Regions from separate parts of the Leifsonia sp. 2TAF2 genome, predicted to be linked through region 2. Evidence: predicted binding sites of a transcription regulator. Region 2 holds the regulator's gene; the other holds the start of a gene.
What was found. Region 2 encodes LexA, which represses DNA repair genes until DNA is damaged. Its sites were predicted from a motif close to TCGAACANNTGTTCGA; they were not measured.
Positions count from the first base shown of each region.

Region 1: the regulator LexA is predicted to act here: its motif matches at 3,424-3,439, upstream of uvrA (excinuclease ABC subunit UvrA).

Region 1 covers NZ_JBFRFY010000001.1:1,613,599-1,622,523, reverse strand. The annotation lists gene uvrC (excinuclease ABC subunit UvrC) at 1-432, opposite strand, end outside; gene uvrA (excinuclease ABC subunit UvrA) at 441-3,353, opposite strand; gene AB4Z18_RS07760 (hypothetical protein) at 3,510-4,037, opposite strand; gene AB4Z18_RS07755 (DUF58 domain-containing protein) at 4,034-5,386, opposite strand; gene AB4Z18_RS07750 (AAA family ATPase) at 5,460-6,485, opposite strand; gene AB4Z18_RS07745 (hypothetical protein) at 6,475-7,077, opposite strand; gene AB4Z18_RS07740 (DUF4129 domain-containing protein) at 7,074-7,838, opposite strand; gene uvrB (excinuclease ABC subunit UvrB) at 7,893-8,925, opposite strand, start outside.
Region 2 covers NZ_JBFRFY010000001.1:1,319,376-1,328,300, reverse strand. The annotation lists gene hisB (imidazoleglycerol-phosphate dehydratase HisB) at 1-79, opposite strand, end outside; gene AB4Z18_RS06365 (histidinol-phosphate transaminase) at 76-1,233, opposite strand; gene AB4Z18_RS06360 (LysM peptidoglycan-binding domain-containing protein) at 1,308-1,688, opposite strand; gene lexA (transcriptional repressor LexA) at 1,935-2,615, shown strand; gene AB4Z18_RS06350 (metallopeptidase family protein) at 2,693-3,043, opposite strand; gene metE (5-methyltetrahydropteroyltriglutamate--homocysteine S-methyltransferase) at 3,128-5,488, opposite strand; gene AB4Z18_RS06340 (methylenetetrahydrofolate reductase) at 5,485-6,480, opposite strand; gene hflX (GTPase HflX) at 6,705-8,240, opposite strand; gene AB4Z18_RS06330 (class I SAM-dependent methyltransferase) at 8,296-8,913, shown strand.

The sequences.
Region 1 (8,925 bases), 290 kb from region 2:
GACCGTCTCGCGGATGGCCCACACCTTCGTGTACGGGCCGAAGTAGCGCGCATCCTTCAGGTTGCGGTTACGCGTGATCATGACCCGCGGGATTCGGTCGCCGAGGGTCACCGCGAGGTACGGGTACGTCTTGTCGTCGCGGAACTTGACGTTGAACGGCGGATTGAACTCCTTGATCCAGGTGTACTCGAGCTGGAGCGCCTCGTACTCGGTGCCGACCACCGTCCATTCGACGCTCGACGCGGTCGTGACCATGCGGCGGGTGCGCTCGTGGAGGCTCCGCAGCGGCTGGAAGTAGTTGCTCAGCCGGGCGCGGAGGTTCTTCGCCTTGCCGACGTAGAGCACGCGCCGGTTCTTGTCGCGGAACCGGTACACGCCCGGCTGCGTCGGGATCTCGCCGGCCTTCGGCCGGTAGCTGACGGTGTCTGCCACGGCGCGCCTTACGCGGCGCCCCGAGCCGACTCGCCCTGGAGCATCTCCTTGAGGAAGAAGCCGGTGTGGCTGCCCGGGGTCTCGGCGACCTTCTCCGGGGTGCCGGTCGCGATGACCTCGCCGCCGCCGGCACCGCCCTCCGGACCCATGTCGATGATCCAGTCTGCGGACTTGATGACGTCGAGGTTGTGCTCGATGACGATCACCGTATTGCCCTTGTCGAGCAGTCCGTTGAGGACCAGCAGGAGCTTGCGGACATCCTCGAAGTGCAGACCGGTGGTCGGCTCGTCGAGCACGTAGACGCTCCGGCCGTTGGACCGGCGCTGCAGCTCGGTCGCGAGCTTCACGCGCTGGGCCTCGCCACCCGACAGGGTCGTCGCGCTCTGGCCGAGCCGGACATAGCCGAGCCCCACATCCACCAGCGTCTGCAGGTAGCGGTGGATGGCCGAGATCGGCCGGAAGAACTCCGCCGCCTCGCTGATCGGCATGTCGAGCACCTCGGCGATGTTCTTGCCCTTGTAGTGCACGGAGAGGGTGTCGCGGTTGTACCGCGCTCCCCCGCACACCTCGCACGCGACGTATACGTCTGGCAGGAAGTTCATCTCGATCTTGATCGTGCCGTCGCCCGAGCACGCCTCGCAGCGGCCGCCCTTGACGTTGAAGCTGAACCGACCGGGAAGGTAGCCCCGGGCCTTCGCCTCGGGCGTCTCCGCGAACAGGTTGCGGATGCGGTCGAACACGCCCGTGTAGGTCGCCGGGTTCGAGCGGGGCGTCCGCCCGATCGGCGCCTGGTCGACGTGCACGACCTTGTCGAGGTTCTCGAGTCCGGTCACCGTGCGGTGCTTGCCCGGCACCTTGCGGGCGCCGTTGAGCTTGTTCGCCATCACCCGGTACAGGATGTCGTTCACGAGCGACGACTTGCCGGAGCCGGAGACGCCGGTGACCGCGACGAACGTGCCGAGCGGGAAGTCGACCGTGACCTTCTTCAGGTTGTTGGCCTCCGCATCCACGACCCGGATCATCCGCTTCTTGTCGACCTTGCGCCGCTTGCTGGGGAGCGCGATCTCGCGACGGCCGGCCAGGTAGTCGCCGGTCAGCGAGTCGGTGTTCGCGAGCAGGTCGTCGTACGAGCCGGAGTGGACGACGTGGCCGCCGTTCACGCCTGCGCCGGGGCCGATGTCGACGATCCAGTCGGCGGTGCGGATGGTGTCCTCGTCGTGCTCGACGACGATCAGCGTGTTGCCGAGATCACGGAGGGCGACGAGCGTGTCGATGAGCCGGCGGTTGTCGCGCTGGTGCAGGCCGATGCTCGGCTCGTCGAGCACGTAGAGCACTCCGGTCAGGCCCGAACCGATCTGCGTCGCCAGGCGGATGCGCTGGGCCTCGCCGCCGGACAGGGTGCCTGCCGCGCGGGCCAGGTCGAGGTAACTGAGGCCCACCTGGATGAGGAAGTCGAGGCGGATCTTGATCTCGCGCAGCACCTGCGCGCCGATCTTCTGCTCCCGCTCGGTCAGGTGCAGCTTCTCCATGAAGGTGCGGGCGTCGCTGAGGCTCAGCTGCGACGCGTCCGCGATGCTCTTGCCGTGCACGAGCACCGCGAGCACCTCGGGCTTGAGTCGCTTGCCACCGCAGACCGGGCACGGCACCTCACGCAGGTACTCGGCCCAGCGGGCGCGCTGCGTGTCGGTCTCGGCCTGGAGGTACTGGCGCTCGATGTACGGCACCACGCCCTCGAAGCCGGAGGTGTACGACATCTCGCGGCCGTAGCGGTTCTTCCACTTCACCTTGACCTCGAAGTTGTCGCCGTGGAGCACCGCGTCCTTGACGTTGTCCGGCAGCTTCTTCCACGGCGTCTTCAGCGAGAACTTCAGGTCGCGTGCGAGGCCGTCGAGCAGCTTCTCGTAGTAGTTGAAGAGTCCCTTGCCCTGGGTGGTCCACGGCACGATGACGCCCTCGGCGATGCTGAGCGTGTCATCGCCGAGCAGGAGCTCGTCATCGACCGACATGCGCGTGCCGAGTCCCGAGCACTCCGGGCAGGCGCCGAACGGCGCGTTGAACGAGAAGGTCCGCGGCTCGATCTCGGTCAGCTGGATCGGGTGGCCGTTCGGGCAGGAGAGCTTCTCGCTGAAGTTCTGCCACGCCGCGGCTCCCTCGCGGTCGACGTAGTTGATCTGGACGAGGCCGTCGGTCAGCCGGAGCGCCGTCTCGAGGGAGTCGGTGAGGCGGCCCAGGATGTCGGGACCGGCGACGAGACGGTCGACCACGACCGAGATGTCGTGCTTGTACTGCTTCTTCAGCGTGGGCGGGTCGGAGAGCTGAATCTGCTCACCGTCGACGAGCGCACGCGAGTAACCGCTCGCGGCCAGCTCCTTGAAGAGGTCGACGAACTCGCCCTTCTTCTGCGAGACCACGGGGCTGACGACCATGTACCGGGTGCCCGGCTCCAGCTCCATGAGCTGGTCGGCGATCTGCTGCACCGTCTGGCGCTGGATGCGCTCACCGCAGATAGGACAGTGCGGAACCCCGATGCGGGCCCACAGCAGTCGCATGTAGTCATAGATCTCGGTGATCGTGCCCACGGTCGACCGCGGGTTGCGGTTGGTGGACTTCTGGTCGATCGAGACCGCGGGGCTCAGGCCCTCGATGAAGTCCACATCCGGCCGGTCGACCTGACCGAGGAACTGGCGCGCATATGCCGACAGGGACTCGACGTAGCGCCGCTGCCCCTCGGCGAAGATCGTGTCGAACGCGAGCGACGACTTGCCCGATCCGGACAGACCTGTGAAGACGACCATCGAATCGCGCGGGATCTCGAGGTCGACGTTGTGGAGGTTGTGCACGCGTGCTCCGCGCACGCTGAGGTGCGACCCCGTCACTCTGCTGATGTTTCCCGTCTCGCTGTTCACTCGCCCGCTGCTCACTCGCTCTATTCTCCGCCATCCGTGCTGGGAAATCGGGGCTGTTCGCCCACCGCGCACCTCGCCCGCCAGGTCGAACGTGTGTTCGATTCTACCGGATGGACGCGGTTCACCCATGCAGCCGCGAGTCTAGGCTCGACCACCGACATTCGAACCCCGTCACCGAGGCGACCGCCGGATCAGCGCGGGGAGGAGCATCCCCACGAGCGCTACCAGCGCAAGTCCCGAGACGACCGCGAGGACCGGCTCGCCCGTTCCTCCGCCGAACACCAGAAGCAGGACGGCGGCCGCCTGGACCGGCACCTGGATGAGCACGAAACGGCGCAGCGACGGCAGGAGCACCGCGGGTTGCAGCCGCGCCGCGGCCGGAACCACGAGCATCCACGCGGCGATGAGATGCAGGGCGTGCGCCCCGGCGATCAGCGCGAGCAGCCGCGGACTCGCCGTGCCCGGTTCGATCAGGGACGACAGCACCAGCACGCCGAGGAGCACCCACGCGGTGAGCCAGCGCGGTCGCCAGACGGCCACGCCGACGAGGAGGGTCGCGATCGCCGACCACGGCCCGCCCGGAACCCCCACCAGGACCAGCGGAAGGGCGATCGCGACGAAGAGAACGCGCAGCGACCAGCCCGGAACGGTGGCGACGTCGAGGACCGGCGGTCCCCCGAACTCCGGACGCGCGCTCATCGCCGCGCCCTCGCCGAGGCCCGTGCCGGCGCCGAGGCCAGCGCGCGTAGGGCGCCCTGCCGAGCAGCCGCATCCTCCCACGCGAGCAGCTCGACGCCCCCGGCCTGCAGCTGGTCGAGCCGGAGGCGCCGCTCCAGTTCGATCGTCCTCAGCGCCAGGAGGTCGCGTGTGGACAGGTCGCGCGCATCCCGAGCAGGGAGGACATCCACGGCGATCACCCGGTGCCCCGCCGCCCGCCAGGTGAGCGCGAGCGTCAGCGCCTGGTCGTCGAGAAAGGTCGAGAGCATCACGGCCAGAGAACCCGGCGAAAGCCGCGGCGCCCGGACGCGATGGTAGGCCCTGTTGTCCGCTGCGGTCAGCTCGATCGCCCGGAGCACGCGCTCCCGATGACGGGCGCCCGCACGCGGAGGGAGGACGCGCCTCGACTGGCCCAGATCGTCGAACCCGACCCGGTCGCCGGCCGCCGCATACGCCACGGCGAGGGAGGACGCCGCCTCGCGCGCCAGATCGAGCGAGGAGACGGCCGGCCGCGGGTAGGCGCGGGACCAGTCGGCCACGACGGCGCTGAGATCGTCGCGGGCGTCGACGACGAGGTGCACGGCGGCGTCCGAAGTCGCGGTGGTGCGGCGCACGTACAGCTCCCCCGCCCGCCCGGCACGCGCGGTGGCCCGCCAGTCGATGCGACGCAGCCGGTCACCCGGATGGAACTCGTCGATGTCGCGGAACTCGCCGCCCTCGCCCGGTCGCGTCGAGATGTGCTGGCCGGTCAGTCCGAGAAGACGGCTCGGGAGGGGGATGCTGCGGATCGGCACGGTACCCGGGCGCACCACGCGCTCCACCGCCGCCTCCTCCCCCGGCTCTCCGGCCCAGACCGCGTCCGCCCCGACCGCTCGCACCTCCACGGAGGCGACCCGCTGCCGTCCGGAGTGCACGACGGGGACCTCGCTGCCGAGTTTCGCCGCCGCACGCGGCGTGAGCACCGCATCCACCGGGGCAGCCGTCCCGAGCGTCAACCGCACCTGCAGGGCGTCGGGATGCTGTGCCGCGGTCGCCCGCACCTCGACCGTCAGCGCGTCGACGCCGCGGTCGCTGTGCACGGCGCCGTCCGCGGCGACCTCGGCGGCCACCGTGACCGCGTCGCCCGCTGCGGGATCCTCACGGACACGGCCGGGGCGGCGATCCCACGCCAAGGCGGCCGCGAGGAGGAGTGGCGCGCCGACCAGGGCCGGCTCCAGCCGCGACATCACGAAACCCGCGACGACCCCGATGGCGCCGACGACGACGGCTGCGGCGAGAGCGGGGCTGAGCATCCACGCGGTCCGTGTCGTCGTGCTCGTGCGGAGTGTCATCGTCGTGCCTGGTGCGCCGGCCGCAGCCTTACCCGTCGTGAGCTCATCGGTCGCCGGCCCACCGGTCGCTGGCTCATCGCGCGGCCGTCTCGCCGCCGGCACGCTGCGTCGCCCCGACGGCGGGCGGCCCGGGCACCGTGTTGACCACCTCGGTCACGATCTCCTCGGCGCGCACCCCGCTGGTCCACGCCTGAACGGTCAGCGTGAGGCGGTGCGCCAGCACCGGGACGGCGACCGCTTTGACGTCGTCGGGGATGACGAAGTCGCGTCCGGCGAGCACGGCCAGCGCCCGCGCGACCAGCAGCAGGCCCTGCGAGCCGCGTGGGGAGGCGCCCACGTCGACCGACTTGTGACGACGGGTCGCCGCGGCCAGCCGGACGCAGTACTCCGCGATGTCGGGATCGACATCCACCGCCTCCACGCCCGCCTGCATCGCGGCGAGCGTCTCCGCGTCGATCACCGGCTCCACCGTCGCCACCTCGTGCCGCCGGGCGACACGCGCCAGCAGCACCCGCGCCTCCCCCGCCTCGTCGGGGTAGCCGACACTGAGCCGCACCATGAACCGGTCGAGCTGAGCCTCCGGCAGCGCGTAGGTGCCCTCGGACTCGATCGGGTTCGCCGTCGCGACGACGTGGAAGGGCGACGGCAGTGGGAAACTGCGGCCCTCGACCGACACCTGCCCCTCCGCCATCGCCTCCAGCAGCGCCGACTGGGTCTTAGGCGAGGTGCGGTTGATCTCGTCCGCCAGGAACAGCCCGGTGAACACCGGCCCCGGCCGGAACTCGAAGTCGGAGGTGCTCGGCACGTACACGAACGAACCCGTGATGTCCGACGGGAGCAGGTCGGGCGTGCACTGCAGGCGGCGGAAGTCGAGACCGACGGCCGCGGCGATGCTGCGCGCTGCGAGCGTCTTGCCGAGACCGGGGACGTCCTCGAACAGCACGTGACCGCCCGCGAGGATGGTCGCGAACGCGATCCGCAGGGGGTCCCGCATCCCCACGACGACGCTCCCCACCCGGTCGAGGACCTCGGCGCCGAGACGCGCCACGTCGGCGAGGGGAAGGGGCGATGCGGATGTGGTGTGGGGGTCAGCGGGCACGGGGCGTCTCCTCAGGGGTCGGGGCGGTGGGACGGGTCGGGGCGGTGTGGCGGGTCGATGCTCGGGGACGGGTCGGGACGGTAGCGCCGGCCGGGGCGTCATCGCGGACGAGCGCCTCCAGGCGGTCGAGGGCAGCGGCTACCTGCGCCGTGCGTGGCGGCTGGACCGCCGACCCTCGCCGCAGCAGCGCGAGCAGGTCGGAGCCCAGGAGCGCCGCCAGGTGCGCGTCGGCGGACCGGTCCTCCAGGTCGAGCCCGCGCAACTGCAGGGCGCGTTCGGCGACCAGGCGAAGGGCGCGGATCCCTTCGGGCGATGCGCGGCCGCCGCGCGAGCTGAGGGACCAGCCCAGCTGGACGACATCCCGTCGGGCACCCGGCCGCGGGGGCGGCGGCGGCATCGGCCAGCTCAGGTCGACCGCCTCCCCGAGCGCGGAGAGGCAGGAGGAGAAGGCGAAGACGACCGCTCCCAGCCCGATCGCGTGCGGGGCGTCCATCCCGAAGTACCAGGCCACAGCGCCGAGTGCGATGCCGAGCACGGCGCTGAGTATGAGGCGGCGCAGCATGCCGGACGGCAGCCGGCGGTGCGGGGTCATCGGCGACCTCCGCGCGGCTCGCTGCCCGCTCGCCGCGCGGAACTCGCACGGCCGCCGCCGTTCCAGGAGGCGCGGAGCGCGTCCACGGCAGCGCGAGCGGACGCGACGTCGTCCGGCGTGACCGGCGCGCTGCTGAAGCGCGCACGCTGGTACAGCGCAAGAAGGCGCCCGGCCGCATCCCGGTCGGCGGCGACGCGGGCGACCACCCTGGCGGCGAACTCGGCCGGAGTCTCGGCCGGGATCCGGCGCACTCCGGAGTCGGCAGCGCCCTCTTCGAGCCCGACCCAGGCGCGCTCGACGGCGTCGCGCGGCTCACGGGGTTCGGCGAGCACCTCCGCCGCGCGGTCGAGTCCGCGACGGACCTGCTCGGGCTCCGGTTCCGGATCCGGGTCGGAAGCCGACGGCGCGCTCGAGGCTTCGGCGCCGGTGACGACCCCCAGCGGCGGAAGCGGGGGCGGCGCATTCCTGCGGCGGCGCAGTCGCCAGATCAGGGCCAACGCGATGATGACGGCCAGAACGATAAGGGCCACGAGGATCCAGGAGAGGTCCAGCCGCACTTCGTGGATGGTCTGCTGCGGTTCCGGTGTGCCGCTCGTCTGCTGCCCCGGCTCGTCGGTGCGGACCGGTCCAGGCGGCAGGAACACGCGGGGGCCGCTGAACTGCGGTGCGCCCTGGAACGCCACCGCGATCAGCGCCACCGCGACCAGTGCGACGCAGACGGCGAGCGTCCACCGCCGCGGTCCCGTCGCCTTCGCTGCCACTCTGCCACCGTAGTCCGACTCGGGCCCGGGTCCGGCACCACGGACCCGGGCGTCTCAGCCCAGGTGCCCGGCCTTCTCCATCTGCCGCAGGTCGCGCTTCAGGTCGGAGAGCTCGTCGCGCAGCCGAGCCGCCAGCTCGAACTTCAGCTCACCGGCCGCGGCCAGCATCTGCTGGTTGAGGTCGGCGATGAGTCCCTCGAGCTCAGCGGCCCCCTGCGCGGCGATGCCGCCATTGCGCAGGTTCGGGGTCGGGCTCTTGCGCCTCTGGTCACGACCGGCCAGGATCCGCGCGGTGTCGGCCTCTTCGCGTGCCAGCACGTCGGTGATGTCGGCGATCCGCTTCCGGAGAGGCTGCGGATCGATGCCGTTCACACGGTTGTACTCGACCTGCTTCTCGCGCCGGCGATCCGTCTCTTCGATCGCGTTCTTCATCGAGTCGGTCAGTACGTCGGCGTACATGTGCACGGCACCCGAGACGTTACGCGCCGCTCGTCCGATGGTCTGGATGAGCGACGTCGACGACCGCAGGAAGCCCTCCTTGTCGGCGTCGAGGATCGCGACCAGCGATACCTCTGGGAGGTCGAGGCCTTCTCGCAGCAGGTTGATGCCGACAAGGACGTCGTAGACGCCCGCGCGCAGTTCGGTGAGGAGTTCGACGCGGCGGAGCGTGTCGACATCCGAGTGCAGGTACCGGACCTTCACCCCCGCCTCCGCGAGGAAGTCGGTGAGCTCCTCAGCCATCTTCTTGGTCAGGGTGGTGACCAGGATGCGCTCGTCGCGCTCGACGCGCACCCGGATCTCTTCGAGCAGGTCGTCGATCTGGCCCTTGGTCGGCTTGACGACGATCTCGGGGTCGATGAGGCCGGTCGGGCGGATGATCTGCTCCACCACGCCGTCCGCGATGCCGAGCTCGTACTTGCCGGGCGTCGCGGACAGGTAGACCGTCTGGCCGACGCGATCCTTGAACTCGTTCCACTTCAGCGGCCGGTTGTCGAGCGCGCTCGGCAGACGGAACCCGTGCTCCACAAGGGTGCGCTTGCGCGACGCGTCGCCCTCGTACATCGCGCCGATCTGCGGCACAGTGACG
Region 2 (8,925 bases):
CCGTACCGTCGAGGTCGAGACTCAGCTCGATACTCGACTCGCTGGTCTCCCGCGTGACCGTGGCGGCGCGATTCGTCATGCGTCCGAGTCTACCGGGGCGTCTTGCACCCGCTCCGGGGCCGGGTCGGCGGCGGTGTCGGCCGCCGCGTCCGCGCCCGGACGGCCGAGCGCCGCCAGCGCCTCGAGGAACGCGGTGGTCTCAGCCTCGGTGCCGGCGGTGACCCGCAGGTGGTGCGGGATGCCGACGTCGCGGATGAGGATGCCGCGCTCGGCGAGGGCCTCGAAGGTCGCGTGCGGGTCGGCCACGCCGCCGAACAGGACGAAGTTGCTGCCGCTTCGGTGCGGTGTGTATCCCAGGCGTGCCAGTTCGGACACCAGCCGGTCGCGCTGCCCGCGGATCTCTCCGACGGTCGCCAGCATCTCGTCGGAGTGCGCGAGAGCGCCCAGGGCCGCCGCCTGCGTGAGCGCGGACAGGTGGTACGGCAGGCGGACGAGGCGCAGGGCGTCGTTCACGGCCGGGTCCGCGGCAAGGTAGCCGACGCGGGCGCCGGCGAACGCGAATGCCTTGCTCATGGTCCGCGACACGAGCAGTCGCGGGCGGCCGGGGAGGAGGGTCAGAGCGGACGGCTCGCCCTCGGGCATGAACTCGGCGTACGCCTCGTCCACCACGACGATCCCCCGGGCGGCGTCGTACACCGCTTCGATGGTGTCGAGGCCGAGCGGCGTTCCCGTGGGGTTGTTCGGGGAGCAGAGGATGACGATGTCCGGGTCGGTGCGACGGATCTCGGCGACCGCCGTCTCGGGAGAGAGCTCATAGTCGGCGTCGCGGGCGCCGGCGAGGTAGCCGGTGCCCGTGCCCGAGGCGAGCAGCGGGTACATCGAGTAGGTGGGCGCGAAGCCGAGCAGGGTGCGCCCGGGTCCGCCGAAGGCCTGGAGGATGTGCTGCAGCACCTCGTTGGAGCCGTTGGCCGCCCAGATGTTATCCGGCGTCAGCCCGTGACCCAGGTAACGGGCGAACGCGGCGCGCAGCTCGGTGAATTCCCGATCCGGGTAGCGGTTCACCCCGCCCACCGCCGCTGCGACGCGAGCAACGATGTCGGCGGCGACATCCTCCGGAACCGGATGCGTGTTCTCGTTCACGTTGAGCGCGACGGGCACCGGACGCTGCGGAGCGCCGTACGGGGAGCGACCGCGGAGGTCCTCCCGGATCGGCAGCTCGGAGAGAGAAGTCACCGTTCAATCGTAGTCAGCGCGCCGGCGCGGGTTTCTCCGCGTGACGAGCCGAGGGCGATTCGTGGAAGGACTCGTCAGTGCGCGTACTTCGTGGGGACGGCGAGCTGCTGCCCGGGCGACACCACCGCGGAGTCGAGACCATTGAGCGACACGATGTCGGCGATCACGTCACGCGGGTCGGCGTTCGGCGCGATGCGCTCGGCCACCGACCAGAGTGAGTCACCCGACTGCACCGAGACGTACTGGAAGGCGACGTGCGTCTGGTCGCCGGTCGCGACTGCGCCGCCGCCGTTGAGGGCGAACACCATCGCGCCGATGACGAGTGGGAGCGCGACCAGGGCCGACAGCACCGCGCGACCGCGCCGCGTGAGGCGCAGGCGGACACGCGCTCCCTCCGGCAGGCGCGGGACCGCACGAAGCGTGGGAACCGACTCGCTCATCAGTACTGCACTCATGGCCGTGACCTCCTCAGACTCGCGGGTGCGAAGCTGTGTTCCGAATGTATCTTCGAATGTCTGAATCCGCAAGCGGCCCTCTTCCAAGGAATTACGCGGGAAAGTTCGCGACACGCTCGAACACATGTTTGTCTTCCCTTCCCGACGCGGATACAGTTTCGACTGTCTGAGAACATCAGATCAGGTACCACCGACATTCCTGCCGGGGAGCATCCCGGAGGTCGCCGAGGTCACGAGAGGACTCCCGTGTCGAACGAGAACCAGGCCCGCGGAGGCACCCGCCGCCGCAAGAATCTGAGTGACAAGCAACTGGCGATCCTCGACTTCATCCAGCGGTCGGTCGGCCAGCGCGGCTATCCGCCGAGCATGCGCGAGATCGGAGACGCCGTCGGGCTCTCCTCGCTCTCCTCCGTGACGCACCAGCTGAACCAGCTGGAGCTGAGCGGCTACCTGCGCCGCGACCCCAACCGTCCGCGTGCGCTCGAGATCCTCATCGACCTGCCGTCGTCCTCGTCGGCGGCGCCGGACTACGAGAACCAGACCCCCGTCGGCGACGCCGCGATGGTCCCCCTCGTCGGGCGGATCGCCGCCGGCATCCCGATCACCGCCGAGCAGCAGGTGGACGAGGTGTTCCCGCTCCCCCGTCAGCTCGTCGGCAACGGCGAGCTCTTCATGCTGAAGGTCATCGGCGAGTCCATGATCGACGCGGCGATCTGCGACGGCGACTGGGTCGTCATCCGCCAGCAGAACACCGCGGAGAACGGCGACATCGTCGCGGCGATGCTCGACGAGGAGGCGACGGTCAAGGTCTTCCGGCAGCGAGACGGCCACACCTGGCTGCTGCCGCGGAACTCCAACTTCGAGCCGATCCTGGGCGACTTCGCGCAGGTGCTGGGCAAGGTCGTCGCGGTCCTCCGCGCCGTCTGAGCCGATCCCCCGCCGAGTGGTGACCAGATGTCACCATCCGGCCGGAGTAGCAGCAACGACTCACGACTCGGGCGCGGTCACGCCCAGCCGAGCTCCTGCAGCCGCTCGTCGGAGAGGCCGAAGTAGTGGCCGATCTCATGCACGAGGGTGATCCGCACCCGCGCACGCAGCTCCTCCACCGTCGACGCCGACGCCTCGAGGTTGTTGCGGAACAGCGTGATCCGGTCCGGTAGCTCGCCGAAGCCGTACACTGATCGGCGCGTCAGCGGTCGCCCGCTGTACAGCCCGAACAGCCGCGGCCGGGCACCCGCGGGCTGATCCTCGATGAGGATCGCAACATTCTCCACCGGCCCGACCATGTCGTCCGGGAGTGCATCGAAGACGTCGCCGACCATCCGCTCGAATTCGTCGTCCGAGATGTACACCATGTGGTCATCCTCACACGGCGCCGGCCCCGGTTCGCTGTCCGCGTACCGGGGCCGGCATCCTGAATCCGTCGGGCGAATCGACCCTCAGGCGCTGACCGACGCCCGCTCGCGCACGCCGCGCGTCGCCTCGATGATGTTCCGGAGCGACGCGACCGTCTCGTCGTAGCCGCGCGTCTTCAGACCGCAGTCCGGGTTCACCCAGAGCTGCCGCCCGGGGATGGCGCTGAGCGCCGTCTCCAGCAGCTCGGTGACCTCCTCGACCGACGGCACGCGCGGCGAGTGGATGTCGTAGACGCCCGGCCCGATGCCGTGCTCGAATCCCGAGCGCTGGATGTCGTGCACGACCTCCATGCGACTGCGGGCGGCCTCGATGCTGGTCACGTCGGCGTCGAGGTTGCAGATCGCGTCGATGACCACGCCGAACTCCGAGTAGCAGAGGTGCGTGTGGATCTGCGTGCGGTCGGCGACCCCCGACGTAGCGAGCCGGAACGAGCCCACCGACCATTCGAGGTAGTCGTCCTGGTCGGCCTTCTTGAGCGGCAGCAGCTCGCGCAGCGCCGGCTCGTCGACCTGGACGACCCGGATGCCGGCCTCTTCCAGGTCGGCGATCTCGTCCCGCAGAGCCAGGGCGACCTGCCGTGCGGTCTCGCCCAGCGGCTGGTCGTCGCGCACGAACGACCAGGCGAGGATCGTGACCGGGCCCGTCAGCATCCCCTTCACCGGCTTCTCTGTGAGGCTCTGGGTGTACGCCGACCAGTCGACCGTGATGGGCGCCGTACGAGAGACATCGCCCCACAGGATGGACGGGCGCGTACAGCGGGAACCGTAGGACTGCACCCAGCCGTTGCGGGTGACGGCGAAGCCTTCGAGGTTCTCGGCGAAGTACTGCACCATGTCGTTGCGCTCGGGCTCGCCGTGCACGATGACATCGATCCCGATCTCCTCCTGAAGGTCGACGACGCGCTTGATCTCGTCGCGCATCCGCCCCAGGTACTCCGCCTCACTGATGAGGCCTGCCGCGAGCTGCGCCCGCGAGCGGCGGATGTCGGCCGTCTGCGGGAACGAGCCGATGGTGGTCGTCGGCAGGAACGGCAGGCCGAGCGCCTCCTCCTGCGCGGCTAGCCGGTCGTCGTACTCGCCGCGACGGAAGTCCGCCTCGGTCAGGGCGGCCTCGCGCTCGCGCACCGCGGGCACGCGCACACCCGGCGCCGACGCCCGATCGGCGAGGGAGGCCGTCGCGGCCGTGAGCTCCTCCTGGATCGCTTCGTGCCCGTCCACGATCCCGCGGGCGAGCACCGCGACCTGGGTCACCTTTTGGTCGGCGAAGGCCAGCCACGACGTCAGCCGCGCATCCAGGTCCGGCTCGTCGTCGACGTCGTGCGGCACGTGCAACAGCGAGGTGGAGGTGGACACCGTGACCTCTGGGCTCAGCGACAGCAGCTCGGTGAGCGTGCCGAACGCCGCCTCCAGATCGCCGCGCCAGATGTTGTGGCCGTCGATCACACCGCCGACGACGGTCTTCTGCGACAAGCCGGATGCGGTGGTCGCATCGAGGCCCGACGGGATGCTCCCGCGCACCAGGTCGAGGTGGATCGCCTCCACCGGGCTCGCGGCGAGCGCGGGCAGGGCGTCGTCGAGACTGCCGTACGGCGCGGCGACGAAGATCGCCGGGCGGTCGGTCGCCGAGCCGAGCAGGTCGTACGTCTGCCGCACGGCGGCGAGGACCGCATCCCGCGGCTCGTCGATGCTCTCGCTGACCAGGGCCGGCTCGTCGAGCTGCACCCACGGAGCGCCCGCCGCCGCCAGGCGCGCGAGGAGCTCGCGGTACACCGGAAGCAGGTCGGCGAGACGGGAGAGCGGACGGAAGCCCTCCGGCGCGTCGTCCGCCGGCTTGCTCAGGAGCAGGAACGTCACAGGCCCGACGATCACCGGGCGCGTGACGAAGCCTGCCTCGCGGGCCTCCTCGAACTCGCGCACGATGCGGTCGGAGGCCAGCCGGAACTCCGTGGTCGGGCCGATCTCGGGCACCAGGTAGTGGTAGTTGGAGTCGAACCACTTGGTCATCTCCAGCGGCGGGTTCTCCCCCTCGCCGCGGGCGATAGTGAAGTAGCCGGCCAGGTCCACGGACCCGTCCGCGCCGGCGAGGCCGGCAAAGCGGGTGGGCACCGCGCCGACCGTGACGGCCGCATCCAGCACCTGGTCGTAGAAGCTGAAGCTCTCCGGGATGGACGCATCCGTGCGTCCGAGACCGAGCGCCGCCAGCCGCTCGCGGGTCGCTGCCCGCAACCCGGCGGCCGTCGCCTCCAGCTCGTCCGCGTCGATGCTGCCCGCCCAGAAAGCCTCGACGGCTTTCTTGAGCTCGCGGCGGCGCCCGATGCGCGGGTAGCCGATGATGGTGCCCACCGGGAACGCGGGGCGGGCCGAGGCGGGGGTCGTGTTGCTCATGCTGGTTCCTTTGCAGTGGCCGGTTTCGGCGGGGTGGTTGATGAAGCACGGGTGGATGCGGCGGGCGTGGCGGCCGGGAGGGCGCCGATGCGGTCAAGCACGGACAGCACTGCCTCGTGCTGGTTGAACGTGTACAGGTGGAGACCAGGGGCGCCGCCCTCCAGCAACCGCTGGCCGAGCCGCGCCGCCCACGCGATGCCGATCTCCCGCCGGCCCTCGTCGGTGGGCTCGACCTCCAGCTCGATGGCGAGGTCGCTGGGGAGGTCCTCCCCGCTCAGCTCCAGCATCCGCTTCAGTCGGGCAGGGCTCGTGACCGGCATGATGCCCGGGAGGATGGGGAAGGTCACGCCGGCCTCTGCGGCCCGCTGCGCGAAGTGGAGATAGTCCTCCGCGTGGAAGAACAGCTGGGTGATCCCGAGGTTGGCGCCGGCGGCCTGCTTGGCGAGCAGGGCGTCGATGTCCTGCGAGACCGAGTGGGACGACGGGTGGCCGTTCGGAAAGGCAGCGACGGCGATCTGTACGTGCTCGCGGTGCTCGAGAACGGCTTGCGCCTGCAGCTCCGGCACGAGCAGCTCGCCGTACGGGACGCGCTCGGCCTGCACCCGGTGGATGAGTTGCACCAGCTCCGCGGTCGTGCGGATGTCGCCGATGCCGTCGTCCCCCTCCGGGAGGTCCGCCGGCGGGTCGCCGCGCACGGCGAGGAAGCGCCGCACGCCCGCATCCAGGAAGTCTCGGATCAGGCGGTGCGCCTCCTGGTGCGAAGACCCGACGCACGTGAGGTGGGCCATTGCGCTGACGTCGGTGTGCTCCAGGATGTACCGGAGGACGTCGAGGGATGCCGTCCGGGAGGAGCCGCCGGCGCCGTAGGTCACCGAGATGAAGTCGGGCCGTGCCGCGGCCAGTCGGTCGATCGTGCCCGGGAGCGCCGCCGCGGCGCGCTCGGTGCGCGGCGGGTACAGCTCAAAGGAGAACCGGGCCTCGGTACAGCTCATGGGTTCCTCGGATGGTGGTCGGACAGCGGCACGGGGACACTCCGCTCCTGTTGTGGCAGGGCGGAGTTCACACGGGCGGGTGCCGGGCTCGGCTGTCGCACCAACGTCGGCGGTCGCCCGCGTGACGTTGTCAGGCAATCTAGCAACGCGAAAGGCCGGACGGAATCGCCCGCGTCATCCAGTGACACAGACGGCCGTCCGGCCTTCCTCGTAGTGCGTCGCGCTTACTTCGCCGGCGTGACCTCGAACGGCTCGAACGCCGCGTGGTACTCGGGCATGATGCGTGCGGTGACGCGGGTGCCCTCCTCCACGTACTCGGTCGAGATGACCCGGCCGCGCTCGTGGAGAGCGGAGATCAGGTCGCCGCGGTCGTACGGAACAACCAGTTCCACCTCGAGGGACGGATCCGGCAGCAGCCGCGCGATGGCGGCGAGTACCTCGTCGATCCCCTCGCCGGTCCTGGCGGACGCGAAGATCGCGCCGGGCTCCAGGCCCCGGAGCACCAGCCGCTCGTCCGCGGGGATCAGATCGGCCTTGTTGAAGACCACGATCTCCGGGATGTCGCGGGCGCCCACCTCGCCGATCACGTCGCGCACGGTCGCCAGCTGCGAAGCCGGATCCGGGTGCGACCCGTCGACGACGTGCAGGATGACGTCGGAATCGGCGACCTCCTCCAGTGTCGAACGGAACGCCTCCACCAGCTGGTGCGGCAGGTTGCGCACGAAACCGACGGTGTCGGCGAGCGTGTACAGGCGGCCGTCGGCGGTGACACTGCGGCGGACCGTCGCATCCAGCGTCGCGAACAGCGCGTTCTCGACCAGCACGCCGGCCTTGGTCACGCGGTTCAGCAGGCTCGACTTGCCGGCGTTGGTGTAGCCGGCGATCGCCACAGACGGCACCGAGTTGCGGTTGCGGTTGGCCCGCTTCGCCTCGCGGGCCGGCTTGAAGCCCGCGATCTGCTTGCGCAGCCGTGCCATACGGGTGTGGATGCGGCGACGATCCAGCTCGATCTTCGTCTCACCGGGACCACGCGAGCCCATACCTGCGCCCGCGCCGCCCACCTGGCCACCGGCCTGGCGGGACATCGACTCGCCCCAGCCGCGCAGACGCGGCAGCAGGTACTCGAGCTGCGCGAGCTCGACCTGCGCCTTGCCCTCGCGGCTCTTGGCGTGCTGGCTGAAGATGTCGAGGATCACGGCCGTGCGGTCGATCACCTTCACCTTCACCACGTCCTCCAGCGCACGGCGCTGGCTCGGGGCCAGCTCCGTGTCGGCGATCACGGTGTCCGCGCCGAGCGCGGCGACGACGCCCGCCAGCTCTTCGGCCTTGCCGCGACCGAGGTAGGTGCTGGGGTCGGGATGCGGACGGCGCTGCAGCAGCCCATCCAGCACCGCGGCTCCGGCCGTCTCGGCCAGTGCAGCCAGTTCGCGCATCGAGTTCTCGGCGTCCTGCAGGGAGCCCTGCGAGTACACGCCGATGAGCACCACGTTCTCCAGCCGCAGCTGTCGGTACTCCACCTCGGTAACGTCCTGCAGTTCGGTCGACAGCCCGGAGACGCGGCGCAACGCCGCGCGCTCCTCGCGGTCGAGCTGCTCACCGTCATGGTGGCCGCCGTCGACAGAATCGCTCTGCAGCGCCTGCGCCCGTGAGGACCCGGCGGCGCCGAACAGCGTCACGCTCGCGCGGTTCCCCTCGGTCGCGAGCACGCGCGCGACAACGTCGTCTGCGTCGTGTTCGCGGATGTCGGTCTTATCAGTCATTCAGTTCCCCGATCCGGGTTAACCCTAGTTTGTTCGTGTCCTGTACGGTCTGCTTATGGCCAGCGGAGATCACTACTTTTCCTCGGCGCCCGAGAGCGAGATGAACCTGCGGCCGTTCACCGCGCACCTCGCCGGTCGGACCTACGAGCTGGTGACAGCCAATGGGATCTTCAGCCCCGAGCGCGTCGACATGGGTACGCGAGTGCTGCTGGACCATGTCCCCTCACCACCGCCCGGAGGTCAGTTCCTCGACCTCGGCTGCGGCTGGGGGCCGCTGGCTCTCACACTTGCTCTCGAATCCCCTCATGCGACGGTCTGGGCCGTCGACGTCAACACCCGAGCTCTGGATCTGGTCCGCAGGAATGCGGAGAAGCTCGGCCTCACCAATGTAAACCCGGTGACGCCCGATAATGTTCCCGATGACGTGCGGTTTACGACGATCTGGTCGAATCCGCCGATCCGCGTCGGCAAGAACGAGCTGCACAACATCCTCGAGCGCTGGCTGCCCCGGCTGGAGCCGGGATCGGACGCCTGGCTCGTCGTGCAGCGCAACCTGGGCAGCGACTCGCTGCACCGGTGGATGCAGACCACCTTCCCCGAGTTGACGACAACACGCGTCGGCACCTCGAAGGGCTACCGCGTGCTCCGCTCGCGCTCCCACGCCGAAGCCTGACCGGCTCGCCCG